Regions from separate parts of the Roseburia sp. 831b genome, predicted to be linked through region 2. Evidence: riboswitches for the same ligand, from Rfam matches in the RefSeq annotation. Region 2 holds a riboswitch; the other holds the start of a gene.
The links. Region 2 has a riboswitch for FMN ahead of ribD (bifunctional diaminohydroxyphosphoribosylaminopyrimidine deaminase/5-amino-6-(5-phosphoribosylamino)uracil reductase RibD). Riboswitches for the same ligand answer to the same signal wherever they lie in the genome.

Region 1: linked by a shared signal. The riboswitch ahead of BIV16_RS10555 (ECF transporter S component) and the one ahead of ribD (bifunctional diaminohydroxyphosphoribosylaminopyrimidine deaminase/5-amino-6-(5-phosphoribosylamino)uracil reductase RibD) in region 2 are both predicted to bind FMN.

What each region holds. Positions count from the first base shown of each region.
Region 1 covers NZ_CP135162.1:2,292,248-2,299,134, reverse strand. The annotation lists gene BIV16_RS10570 (DUF975 family protein) at 1-14, opposite strand, end outside; gene BIV16_RS10565 (DUF2752 domain-containing protein) at 173-610, shown strand; gene BIV16_RS10560 (Tex family protein) at 691-3,012, shown strand; FMN riboswitch at 3,102-3,310, shown strand; gene BIV16_RS10555 (ECF transporter S component) at 3,486-4,103, shown strand; gene BIV16_RS10550 (YcxB family protein) at 4,196-4,693, shown strand; gene tsaE (tRNA (adenosine(37)-N6)-threonylcarbamoyltransferase complex ATPase subunit type 1 TsaE) at 4,705-5,148, shown strand; gene tsaB (tRNA (adenosine(37)-N6)-threonylcarbamoyltransferase complex dimerization subunit type 1 TsaB) at 5,165-5,872, shown strand; gene rimI (ribosomal protein S18-alanine N-acetyltransferase) at 5,869-6,306, shown strand; gene BIV16_RS10530 (hypothetical protein) at 6,405-6,635, shown strand; gene BIV16_RS10525 (ribonuclease Z) at 6,646-6,887, shown strand, end outside.
Region 2 covers NZ_CP135162.1:511,029-517,915, reverse strand. The annotation lists gene BIV16_RS02285 (bifunctional 3,4-dihydroxy-2-butanone-4-phosphate synthase/GTP cyclohydrolase II) at 1-335, opposite strand, end outside; gene ribE (riboflavin synthase) at 347-994, opposite strand; gene ribD (bifunctional diaminohydroxyphosphoribosylaminopyrimidine deaminase/5-amino-6-(5-phosphoribosylamino)uracil reductase RibD) at 976-2,103, opposite strand; FMN riboswitch at 2,591-2,705, opposite strand; gene asnA (aspartate--ammonia ligase) at 2,906-3,916, shown strand; gene BIV16_RS02265 (NAD(P)H-dependent flavin oxidoreductase) at 4,075-5,151, opposite strand; gene BIV16_RS02260 (deoxyribonuclease IV) at 5,844-6,671, opposite strand; gene dapB (4-hydroxy-tetrahydrodipicolinate reductase) at 6,676-6,887, opposite strand, start outside.

The DNA.
Region 1 (6,887 bases), 1.3 Mb from region 2:
TTTGATTTTTTCATGATTGGATTCGACTCCTTATTTTACATTCTTTTGCTATTATATATGAAAAAAAAGAAAATGCCAACAAATTTTGACAAAGCAAATACTTCCAAGTATGATAGGTTAGAAAGATACTTGATTTTGGATAAAACAGGTAGGAAAGAGAGCAAAAAAATGTATGGTACAAGAGAAAAAAATAGAGAACGGGCTGTTTGTGGCAGGCTGGTGCGTTATTGGAGTTGGATTTTTATATTGGCTTTTCGCAGAAAAACTAGGATTTCACCTTGGGAAATTTTTACTCCCGTGCGTGTTTCATCAGTTGACAGGGATATACTGTCCGGGGTGCGGTGGAACAAGGGCGTCCATTGCCCTGTTGCAAGGACATTTTATAAAATCTTTTCTCTATCACCCCTTTGTTCCATATACATTTGTAGTTGGAGGATGGTTTTTGCTTAGCCAGACGATCGAGCGTCTCTCCAGAGGAAAAGTGAGAATCGGGATGCGTTACCGCGACTGCTATCTATGGATTTCGCTTGTGATTATTGGAATCAATGTCATCGTAAAAGATGCCCTGCTGCTTGGACTTGGCGTGGATGTTTTGGCGAAGATTGGATAAGGAAACCTATTCTTGAAGAACGTGTCCTTTTTTACTATAATAGAAAACGAGATTAGAATGATACAGAAGTGAGGATTAGAATGGATATCATAGCAAAAATTGCCGAGGAACTCGGAATTAAGAAAAGTCAGGCAGATGCCGCAGTAAAATTGATTGATGAAGGGAACACCATCCCGTTTATTGCCCGTTATCGAAAAGAAGTAACCGGAGCATTAAATGATGAGGTGCTCCGTAATTTATACGACAGACTGAATTATCTGCGCAATTTAGAGGAGAAGAAAGAGACCGTTTTAAAGACCATCGAAGAGCAGGGAAAACTGACAGAAGAATTAAAAAGTCAGATTTTAGCAGCCGAAACGCTTGTGGTTGTAGAGGATTTGTATCGTCCATATCGTCCGAAACGTAGAACACGTGCGACGATTGCAAAAGAAAAAGGCTTAGAGCCACTTGCAGAGCTGATTTTGGCACAGAATCTTACAACATCCCTGTTAGAAGAGGCAGCCAAATTCGTAAATCCGGAAAAAGAGGTTGCATCCCAAGAGGACGCAATCGCCGGAGCGAAGGATATCATCGCAGAGTCCATTTCCGACGAGGCAGATTACCGTATTCATATCCGTGATTTAACGGTTAAAAAGGGACGGATTACCTCCACAGCAAAAGATCCGGAAGCAGAATCTGTTTATGAGATGTATTACGAATTTGATGAGCCGGTTGCAAAACTGGCAGGTCATCGAATCCTTGCGTTAAACCGTGGAGAAGCAGAGAAGATTTTAACGGTAAAAATCGAGGCTCCGGAAGAAGATATTTTACAGTATTTAGAGAAAAAAGTTATAACAAATGACAATAAAGAGACGACCCCTGTCTTAAAAGAAGTGGTTGCAGATGCATATTCCAGATTAATCGGACCTGCAATCGAGCGTGAAATTCGAAGTGACCTTACCGAGCGCGCAGAGGATGGTGCAATCAAGGTGTTTGGCAAGAACTTAGAGCAGCTTTTGATGCAGCCGCCAATTGCAAACCAGGTTGTGTTAGGATGGGACCCGGCATTCCGTACCGGATGTAAGCTTGCAGTGGTAGATCCGACCGGAAAAGTATTAGATACGGCAGTCATTTACCCGACCGCACCACAGAATAAGGTAGAAGAGGCAAAAGTTGTTCTAAAGAAACTGATTTCCAAATATCACATTACCTTAATTTCCCTTGGAAATGGAACCGCCTCCCGTGAATCCGAACAGATTATTGTGGATTTGTTAAAAGAGATTCCGGTAAAAGTACAGTACATCATTGTAAATGAGGCAGGAGCATCCGTTTATTCCGCGAGCAAACTTGCAACCGAGGAGTTCCCGAACTTTGACGTAGGACAAAGAAGTGCGACTTCTATGGCAAGACGTTTACAGGACCCACTGGCAGAACTTGTAAAAATAGATCCAAAATCCATCGGTGTCGGTCAGTATCAGCATGATATGAACCAGAAGAAACTCAGCGAAGCGTTAAGCGGAGTTGTGGAGGACTGTGTGAATAAAGTAGGGGTCGACTTAAATACAGCGTCCGCATCCTTACTCGAATATATTTCCGGTATCAGCAAAGCGATCGCCAAAAATATCGTGACTTACCGGGAAGAAAATGGAAAATTTGAGTCCCGTTCCCAGCTTTTAAAAGTTGCAAAACTTGGACCAAAAGCTTATGAACAGTGTGCCGGTTTCATGCGAATCTTAGAAGGTAAAAATCCGCTGGATGCAACAGGTGTCCACCCGGAGAGCTACGATGCAACCAAGAAATTATTAGACAAGCTTGGCTATACGATGGAAGATGTCAAAAAGCGTAAGTTAGATGGCATTTCAAAGAAAATCGCAGATTACAAACAGCTTGCCGAAGAACTTGGCATTGGCGAAATTACGTTACAGGATATTGTAAAAGAGTTGGAAAAACCAGCGCGTGACCCACGTGAGGACATGCCAAAGCCAATTTTGCGAAGCGATGTCTTAGAAATGAAAGATTTAACACCGGGAATGGTATTAAAGGGAACTGTCCGTAACGTAATCGATTTCGGTGCATTTGTCGATATCGGTGTTCACCAGGATGGTCTTGTGCACATTTCAGAAATTTGTGACCGCTATATTTCACACCCATTAGAAACAGTCAGTGTAGGGGATGTTGTGGACGTCCAGGTGCTTTCCGTTGATTTGAAAAAGCAGCGTATCCAGCTTACCATGAAAATTGGTGGTGGAAAGCCGGAAGCACAGAAGAAGGAAGAGCGAAAAGAAAAGGAAAAAGAAAAGAATTCAAATCGCAATACCAACAAGAACCGTTCGCAGAATGGAAAGAATCAGAACGACCGCAGAAAAAATGACAGAGGACACAAGGGAAACAGTTTCTTTGACGGCATTAAATTAGATTCTTAAAAAAGGAAGAGATTCCTATTGACATCACATCCGTGTGCGCATACAATGTAAGTGCATAAAATATTATGTAAAAATAGAAAATGAATATAGAGTTTCTTCGGGGCAGGGTGATGGAAGATGCAATAACAATTGTAGTTGAATTGCAATCCGACAGATTCCCGACCGACGGTGATAGCTAGAAGACAGGAAGGCACAAGGTGGCTTTCCGGTGTTCCTTAGCAAGTCCGTGAGTCGTGCAAACGATTGATCCGGTGAGAATCCGGAACCGACAGTATAGTCTGGATGAGAGAAGAAGTAGCTAAGAGCTGAATGTAACAGAGTGAGAGTTACAAAGGCTTGTTGAAGTGAAAAGAGATGCCCCGGATCCACAAGGATTTGGGGCTTTTTGTTTCTGTTAGGAAATCACTTCGCAACTCCTTAGAAATACTGGCAGATGGAATTCTATTTTCAAAAAAGGAGTGAATATCATGGATATGCAGACAACAACAAACACCAACACACACAAAAGGGTAAACGTGCGTTACCTGACCGTAACAGCGATGCTGACAGCAATCGCATACATTTTAATGTTTTTTGATTTTAGCGTTCCGTTTATTATGCCGGAATTCATCAAGATGGATTTATCCGAACTCCCGGCATTGATTGGATCTTTTGCGATGGGACCTCTTTGTGGTGTACTCATCTGTTTACTTAAAAATGTACTTCATCTTGCAATTACCACAACAGGCGGTGTGGGGGAACTTTCCAATTTCCTTTTAGGAGCAGCCTTTGTCGTGCCGGCAGGTTTGATTTATAAGCACAAGAAGTCAAGAAAAAGCGCTCTTATCGGTTCTTTACTTGGCGATTTGTTCATGGGCGTGTTCAGTATCGTGTCGAATTACTTATTGGTTTATCCGTTTTACTACAACTTCATGCCTAAAGAAACCATTTTAAATGCTTATCAGGCGATTTTGCCACAGATGAAATCTATTTTACAGTGTTTAATCTGCTTTAACCTTCCATTTACCATGGTAAAAGGATTGTTATCTGTTGTGATTACATTTTTGATTTACAAACACATTTCTCCGATTTTAAAAGGAAGAAATGCTTAAAAGACCAAAGAAAGGGCGCTAAGAGATTAGCGTCTTTTCTTTTTGCGTAAAAAATGCTATACTTTCGATAGATGTATACAGGAGGTTACGATATGCCAATAGAATTTGATATCAAATTACAGCCAAAGGATATGTATCGTTTTAATATGTACCAGACCTATTCCGGCTTTCATGGAATTATGTCGATTGTGATTGCAATTTTTGTTTTTATCGCAGCAGTTCTTACACGTGGAAAGGTTGAGATGACATACACCATATTATATGTATGTTTTGGAATTCTTTTTCTTGTTTATATGCCAGTTACGTTATGGATGCGCTCGAAACATGCCATTGCAACATCGGAGGTTCTAAAAGGTGTGTTACATTATTCCTTAGAGGAGGATGGTGTGCATGTCTCACAGGGCGGGGAAAGCGCAGTTTTGCCATGGGAGCAGGTTTATAAGATGGTTTCCACAAAGAGCAATGTACTGATTTACAGTACAAGGCTGAATGCGTATGTGATTCCAAGGGAACAGTTAGGGGCACAGTACGATAAGGTGGCAGAGCTTGCAAAACAGAAATTAGAAAAGTATCGTGTCAATATGAAATAAAGGTAGAGAAGATGGAAAAAGTAAAAATCTATGAGACAAACTCCTGGGAAGAGACACATGCGCTTGGAAAAGAGCTTGGCGAAAAAGCTTTGCCAGGGGAGGTATATACGTTAGTCGGTGATTTGGGCGTTGGAAAAACGGTGCTGACACAGGGAATAGCGGATGGACTTGGAATTCAGGAACCAATCTGCAGCCCGACTTTTACAATCGTGCAGGTTTATGAAGAAGGGCGTATGCCGTTTTACCATTTTGATGTGTACCGGATTAGCGATATTGAAGAGATGGATGAGATTGGTTACGAAGACTATTTTTATGGCCAGGGATTAACCATGATTGAGTGGGCGAACCTTATCGAGGAAATCCTGCCCGAAAAGCGCCGTGAGATTACGATTGAAAAGGATTTGGAAAAAGGATTTGATTATCGTAAGATTACGATTGTTGACAAAGAAAAATAGAAGGGTATGAAGTGAAATGAAAATATTAGGATTAGACAGCTCTGGGCTGGTTGCAAGTGTGGCAATCGTAGAGGATGATAATCTGTTAGGAGAATATACCGTCAATTATAAGAAAACACATTCTCAGACTTTGCTGCCTATGTTAGATGAGATTGCCAAAATGATTGAATTGGACCTTAATAGCATCGATGCCATTGCGATTGCAGGGGGACCAGGGTCTTTTACCGGACTTCGAATTGGTTCTGCAACAGCGAAGGGATTAGGATTGGCGTTAAAAAAGCCAATTGTAAATGTGCCAACCGTGGATGGTATTGCCTATAACCTTGTCGGATACCGGGATATGGTATGTCCGTTGATGGATGCGAGAAGAAATCAGACTTACACGGGTCTTTACCGATTTGATGGAGATAAGATGGAGGTTGTGCTAGAGCAGTGTGCAGTTGGAATTGATGAAATTGTAGGAAAAATTAATACAATAGGACAATCGGTTGTCTTTTTGGGAGATGGAGTACCGGTCTTTCGGGATTATCTGAAAGAAAACTGCAAAGTACCGTACCTGTTTGCACCGGCACATATGAATAAGCAAAGGGCAGGCGCAGTGGCAGTCCTTGGAATGCAGTATTTTAAGGAAGGCCGTATTGAGACCGCAGAGGAACATAAACCAGAATATTTAAGACTTTCCCAGGCAGAGCGGGAGAGATTAGAAAAGGATCAACAGCAATGATTACCGTAAGAACGATGCAATTGAAAGATACAGAGGCGGTCAGTGCATTAGAACGAGAGATTTTTTCCATGCCATGGAGCAAAAAAGGATTTGAAGAATCCTTAAATTCCGGCCATGCCGTTTTTTTCGTGGCAGAGGAGCAGAATAAAATCATAGGTTACTGCGGGATGATTGTCTCAATTGATGAAGGGGAAATCACAAATGTAGCAGTGGCACAGACAGAGCGCTGCCGTGGAGTGGGTGCACAGCTGATTAAGGCGGTTTTGGCCGAGGCAGAGAAGCGTTCCATTGGCAGGCTGGTGTTAGAAGTAAGAGTATCGAACGAGAGCGCGATTCGTCTCTATGAGAGAAACGGATTCCGCAATTGTGGTGTCCGCCCGAACTTCTATGAAAAACCGAAAGAAGATGCCTATATTATGATATATGGCCAGTAATTTCCTCTATTCAGGCACAGGAACTGTCCGATATAATAAGGATGGAAACAATTTGACATACCAGTGAAAAGATGTGCCATGTATGGCAGGAGGAGCCTATGAGTCGAAAAGGAAATCAGATTATTTGTAACCAGTGTGGCAGAGTCATCTGCTGTCAGGAGGAGCAGAACAAAAAAGAGTTTCTTTCCATAGAAAAGACATGGGGATATTTTTCCGGCCAGAAGGATGGAGAAATCCACACAATCGATTTGTGTGAAGCCTGTTACGATAAATGGACGAAAGGATTTTTATTGCCTCCCGACAAAAGTGAAATAACAGAGTACTTGTAAAGGAGAATCCATGTTAGACGTTTGTCTTTTAGGAACGGCGGGAATGATGCCGCTTCCAAATCGTTGGTTAACAGCGGCGATGATGCGTTATAACGGCAGCAGTCTGTTGATTGACTGTGGTGAGGGAACGCAGATTGCAATCAAGGAAAAAGGTCTTTCGTTTAAACCGATTGACGTCATTTGTTTTACACATTATCATGCGGATCATATCAGTGGGTTGCCGGGACTGCTTCTTACCATGGGAAATGCAGA
Region 2 (6,887 bases):
ACACACATTCTTGCGGTAAGTCCTCTCTCTTTTGCGGAAATTCCTGTTGTGGTCGCAACGTGGTCGACAGACACCGTAAATGCGGTCTCGTGATTGTCCGTATTGTCCGTCACCATCTGTGGAAACATCAGCTTTTTGGCAATTGCTTCGCTCATAGGCATACAGATTAACCCCTTTCCATAGGTTGCCATAAAGTTGACATTTTCTGTTGTTGCAAACTCTGCTGCACAGATAAAATCACCCTCATTTTCCCGGTCTTCATCATCCGTTACCAAAATGATTTTTCCATTTCGTAAATCTTCTAACGCTTCTTCTACTGTCTGAAATTCGTACATCTTTTCTCCTCCTAAAATCCATTTTTTAGTAAAAACTCTTTCGAAATATTGGACGGTTTCTTTTCCGTATCTGGCGTCTGTAAAAGTTTTTCCACATATTTTCCAATGACATCATTCTCTAAATTGACAATGTCGCCTGCTTTTTTTCTGGAAAGTATAGTTTTTTCCCTGGTGTGCGGAATCACCGACACGGAAAAACGCTCCTCCTGCACTTTTGCGACGGTAAGACTGATTCCATCGATTGCAACCGATCCTTTTTCCACGATATAGCGCATAACCCCTTTCTCCGCGGCGATGGTATACCAGACCGCATTGTCATCTGCCTGTACCTCTAAAATCGTTCCCGTTCCATCGATGTGGCCGGAGACGATGTGACCGCCGAATCTGCCACCACAAAGCATCGCTCTCTCAAGATTCACGGCACTTCCTCTTGCCGCTTTTCCAATGGAAGAACGGCTTAACGTCTCTGGCATAACATCTACCCAGAATCCCTTCCCGTCAAAAGAAGTTACGGTCAGACAGATTCCATTGACTGCAATACTGTCTCCTACCTTGATATCCGATAGAATCTCTTTTGCGCCGATTCGCATTGCGGCAGAGCTGGCACCTTTTCTGACTGCCTCAACGGTTCCGATTTCCTCTACAATTCCGGTGAACATGTCACCACCTCACTTTCCAATAAAAAATCATCTCCAATTTTCTCAATTGTTGTATTTTTCAGGAAAAATGCATCATTTGGAACATTTACACCAATTCCCGCAACCGGGCTTTTCGCTGTATCTCCGCCAAAAATTTTCGGTGCAATGTAGGTCTGCACTTTTTTTACAATTCCGGCTCGGAGTGCTGCCTCGTTTAAGGTTCCTCCGCCTTCTAGCAAAATGCTGTCAATTCCCATTTTCCCAAGCTGTATCATCAAATCCTTAAGGTTAATCCTTCCATTTTCTTCTTTTACCAGAAGAATCTCACAGCTGGCATCCTCGTATGGTTTCCACTTTTCCTGCCCCTTGCAGCAGGTTGCCAGAATCGTGCGCTGCTCCTTTGCGGTCGTAACCACCGTTGCCGCAAGCGGTGTGGCAAGATTGGTATCGCAGATAATGCGGATGGGATTCTTGGCATTGTAATTTTCAAGCCTCGTCGTAAGGCTTGGATTATCCAGGCGAACCGTTCCGATTCCCACCATGATTGCCATATTTTTATGGCGCTCCTCGTGCACTCTTTTTCTTGCAGCCTCTCCGGTAATCCACTTCGACGCTCCGGTTTTTGTAGCTATTTTTCCATCCATTGTCATGGCATACTTCATCGTCACATAGGGTGTCTTATTCTTGATATAGTGAAAAAAGACGGGATTTATCGCATCGCATTCTTCTTTTAAGACACCGGTTTTCACTTCAATTCCATGTTCTTTTAAAATCCGGATTCCGCCACCCGCAACAAGCGGATTCGGGTCATTCGAACCAATCACCACACGCGCAATCTTATGTTCTAGGATTGCCTGTGTACAAGGCGCTGTCCGGCCGGTATGACAGCAAGGCTCAAGCGTCACATAAAGTGTCGCCCCGCATGCATCCTCTTTACAATCTGCAAAAGCATTTCGCTCCGCATGTAATTCCCCACATTTTTGGTGATAACCTTGCCCGATGATTCTGCCATCTTTGACGATGACCGCACCGACCATTGGATTCGGATTAACCCAGCCAACGCCTTTTTTTGCAAGCTTGGTTGCGAGCCTCATGTATGTTTCATCTTCTGTTTGCTGTTTTGGTTCCATGTGTTTCTCCTTTTTCCTGTATAGATTCCGGTATCAAAAAATATTTCATAGCTTACTATTTGACAACTGACGTAACGGCAGGAATAGTATGTTTTAATGTGCGAAGATAAGGAAATCTAAGATTTTCTAATCTTCTCCCATAGGCACATACTGTTCCTGCCTTTGCGTCAGTTGTCAATTACTACATTATGGAATATTTTTGATAGCGAATTGTTAGTAAAAAGTGAAAAACCCCTGAGCGGTATGTTCAGGGGTTTTGACTATCTTTGTAGTTGATTTGATATTGCTTAAGTTTAAAGAATATCTTGTAATCTTGTTTTTCCAAAAGTCATTGTTCAACTCCGCCGCAATGCTATCCTCGCGGAGCCTTTTTTATATAATCGAAACGAAATTTCCAATTACATAAAAAAGCTCTGAAATGAATCCCATTCCAGAGCATAAATCCAAAATCACATGTATTCTTTCCCAAATACAACTACAATTTTCATTCATTCTTCTTTCATCCAGACTTTACTGTCGGCTTCGGAGTTTCACCGAATCATGCCTTGCGGCTCGTGGGCTTTACCACCGGTAGGGAATTGCACCCTGCCCTGAAGACTTTATTTTATTTTCTAACTTGAGTTTCATTATACGCAAATTTTTGTGGTTGTCAACTACGTTTTTCCTTGTATCCGGTATACATGTATTTTTTTCAAAATACTTCTTCTTTTCTTGAAATTGAGTTGCCTTGTGCTATAATGATTAAGGTCGGTGCTTAAGCACCATTTTTATCCAAACCAGGAAATAAAAGGAGAGCCTTTCAATGGACAACTTAATTATCCCATCTGGCTATAAGTCAGAATTAAATTTACATGATACACAGATTGCAATCAAAACGGTAAAAGATTTCTTTCAAAATCTGCTTGCCTTACGCTTGAATTTAACCCGTGTTTCCGCACCGCTTTTCGTAGACCCGGAATCCGGATTGAATGATAACTTAAACGGTGTGGAAAGACCTGTGTCTTTTGGCATCAAAGAACAGAATGAAAAACAGGCTGAAATCGTACATTCCCTTGCAAAATGGAAACGTTACGCCTTGAAAAAATATGATTTTTCTTATGGTGAAGGTATCTACACCGATATGAACGCCATCCGTCGTGACGAAGATACGGATAACATCCACTCTATCTTTGTGGATCAGTGGGATTGGGAAAAAGTCATCAAGAAGGAAGAACGCAATATTGAGACTTTAAAAGAAACTGTACGCACTGTTTACAAATGTCTTCGTAAGACAGAAAAATACATGGCAATCCAGTATGACTACATAGAGGAAATTCTTCCACATGATATTTTCTTCATCACCACACAGGAATTGGAAGATATGTTCCCGGATTACACACCAAAGGAGCGTGAATTCTATATTACAAAGACCAAGGGTGCTGTCTGCATCATGAAGATTGGTGATACCATGGAATCCGGAGAAAAACATGACGGCCGTGCTCCTGACTACGATGACTGGGAATTGAACGCTGATATTTTAGTTTACTATCCGGTTCTTGATATTGCACTGGAATTATCCTCAATGGGTATCCGTGTTGACAAGAAAGCGCTTCTTAGCCAGTTGAAAAAAGCAGGCTGCCCGGAACGTGCAGAACTTCCTTTCCAGAAAGCAATCTTAAACGAAGAACTTCCATATACCATCGGCGGTGGTATCGGACAGTCCCGTATCTGTATGTTCTTCTTAAGAAAAGCTCACATTGGTGAAGTTCAGTCTTCTATCTGGCCAGAAGAGATTGCAAAAAAATGTGAAGAAAACGGAATTCAGTTGTTATAATTTTTTAATGAGTTGCAATTCAAATTTTAATAAATGCGAACTTTAATAGAAAAGTTCCACTAAAAAAAGTTCGACCCGGTTATGAATGGGAATCCAAAGCGCTGGATTCTCGTCAAAACCGGGTTGAACTTTTTCCTTCTGTTTATCTACTTCGTTCCCTATGCCAAAAGTTCCTGCATCAGCTTGTGAACCGTCGTCATTTCATGAATTCTTCCAACATTTGCACCACAGAACACAAGTCCGTTCTCTACATCCCCCTTGACTGCGTCAATCAGAGCTTTTGTAATACAGTATGGAACCTTAGACGGATTGCATTTTTCCAGGCAGTTGTAACATTTTGAGATTGGGATTCTTGCCTTTTCCAAATGCTCGATAAACTTGTTTCGAACCGCCCGCCCCGGCATGCCGACCGGGCTTTGGATAATCTGGATATCCTCCTCATCCGCCTGGATATATGCCTGTTTGTAGGCATCCGACGCATCACATTCTTCCGTCGCAACAAAACGGCTCGCAACCTGCACCCCATCTGCACCAAGTGAAAATGCATGGCGGACATCCTTTGCATCAAAAATACCGCCTGCTACAATGACCGGTATCTCTTTTTCGTATTTTTCTTCATACTCTTTTTTACACTCGATGATACGTTGAATCTCTTCGTCAAAGACAGCATCCGTCGTCTCTGCTAACTGTTCTTTGGAAAATCCAAGATGACCACCCGCTTTTGGTCCTTCTACCACAAGGAAATCTGCTGTCCGGTCATATTTATGTGACCACATTTTTAAGATTAACTGCGCTGCCCGCCTGGAAGAAACAATCGGTGCAATCTTGGTTTTGCACTCTTTTCCAATTAACTCCGGCAGACTCATTGGAAGCCCCGCACCACTGATAATGACGTCTGCTCCTGCCAAAACCGCTTCTTTTACGTGCTCTTTATAATGCTTAAGTGCAACCATGATGTTGACGCCCACAAGCCCATTTCCACAGGCAATCTCCTTTGCCCTCTTGATATGTTTTCGAATTGCAAGAAGGTTACATCCCGCCTGGTCGTACTCAAATCCTTCCTCATCATAACCGATTTGAGCTGTTGAAATGATGCCAATACCTCCCTCTTTTGCTACTGCACCTGCCAGGTGGCTTCGGCTTACACCGACCCCCATTCCTCCCTGCACGATTGGAAGTTTCGCAACCTTTTCCCTGATTCGAAGCTCCTGAAATCCGTTCTTTTCCGTATTCATCTTAATAAAACCTCCAAATTAATCCTTTTTCACATGCGAAACACACTTCATAGGTCTCTCATGCCGTCAAATAGTTTGATAATCAAACTATTTATGGTTAAGTATAGAACTTTTCAGTATTGATGTCAATGTTTTATTGTATTATTTACTTTGTTATGTAGTTTTCAATACTATATATGTCAAAAGTGGATTAATCAGCAGATACCAGATTCCAAATGGATAATAAAGGCACATTTCTTCATTTCTTGTCTAATTTCAAGGCATTTTACAGGATTTAGTTTACATAAAAATGCCTGTTTGGATAATAGTCATAAATTCATTTTATATTAGCCAAAATTTCGCGGATTTGAGCCAATAATTATATAGGTTTCGTATTTTCTACCTCTATTTGTCCAATGTGCATCTATTAGTTTACATAACACACATGAATTTGGACAATAGCTATGCATTATTGTCTATTTATAAAATAAGCCCTGCATGCAAGGCATCTGGGCCTGCAATAAAAAAGAATCCTGCTTGCAGGATTCTCCGCCTGCGGCGGGTCGCATTTGCGACATTGTTCAACTCCGCCGCAGTGCGATCCCTGCGGAGCATTTTTTTATGTAATAGGAACGAAATTTCCTATTACATAAAGAAAACTACCGCCTGAGCCGAAAGCCCAGGCGGTAGTATCATCTGTCAATCCTCTTCTTTTATTCTGTCCATTCGCGAATCCATGCAATCTCTCTTGCATAGCCTGCATCATCGTTTGGTGTCTCTAAAATAAACGGTCTCCCGGAAAGTGCAGGGTGCGTTGCGATACGCTTCATCGCCTCTAGCCCAATCTTTCCATCTCCAATCTTCTCATGACGGTCCTTGTGTGCTCCACATTCATTCATGCTATCGTTAAAATGAACTGCGTACAGGCGGTCTAGCCCAATCACACGGTCAAACTCTGACAGCACCTCATCGAAATGATTTACGATATCATATCCGCCGTCCCAGACATGACAGGTATCAAAGCAGACTCCCATCTTTTCTTTTAACTTGACGCGGTCTAAAATTTCCCGAAGCTCCTCGAAGTTACGTCCAACCTCGGTTCCTTTTCCAGCCATGGTCTCTAAGAGAACAATCGTATTCTGGTCTTTTGTTAAAACATCATTTAATGCATCTGCAATCAGCTCGATACCAGCCTCAGCGCCCTGTCCGACATGGGAACCCGGATGAAAATTATAATAATTTCCCGGCGTATATTCCATTCGTTTCAGGTCATCCGCAATCATCTCTTTGGAAAATGCACGAATGTCTTCCTTTGCGGCACAAAGGTTCATCGTGTACGGTGCATGTGCCACAAGCTTTCCAAACTGATGCTCTTTTGCAAGAGCAAGATAACGGTCAACGTCCGCCTGGTTGATTTCTTTTGCCTTTCCACCTCTTGGATTTCTGGTAAAAAATGCAAAGGTGTTGGCATTTAATTTCAATGCCATTTTTCCCATTGCCTCATAACCTTTCGACGCTGACAAATGATTTCCTACTAACATTTTCTTACATGGTTGCCTTTATGACATCACTCATTTCGTAATGTCCGGCTGCCTTTCCTTTCAAGAATTTTGCAGCTTCAACCGCACCTTTTGCAAAAACACCCTTTGAATATGCTGTGTGTTTGAATTCAATTACTTCATCCATTCCCGCAAAAATGACTTCATGCTCTCCGACAATATTGCCACCACGGACTGCAGAGATTCCGATTTCGTACT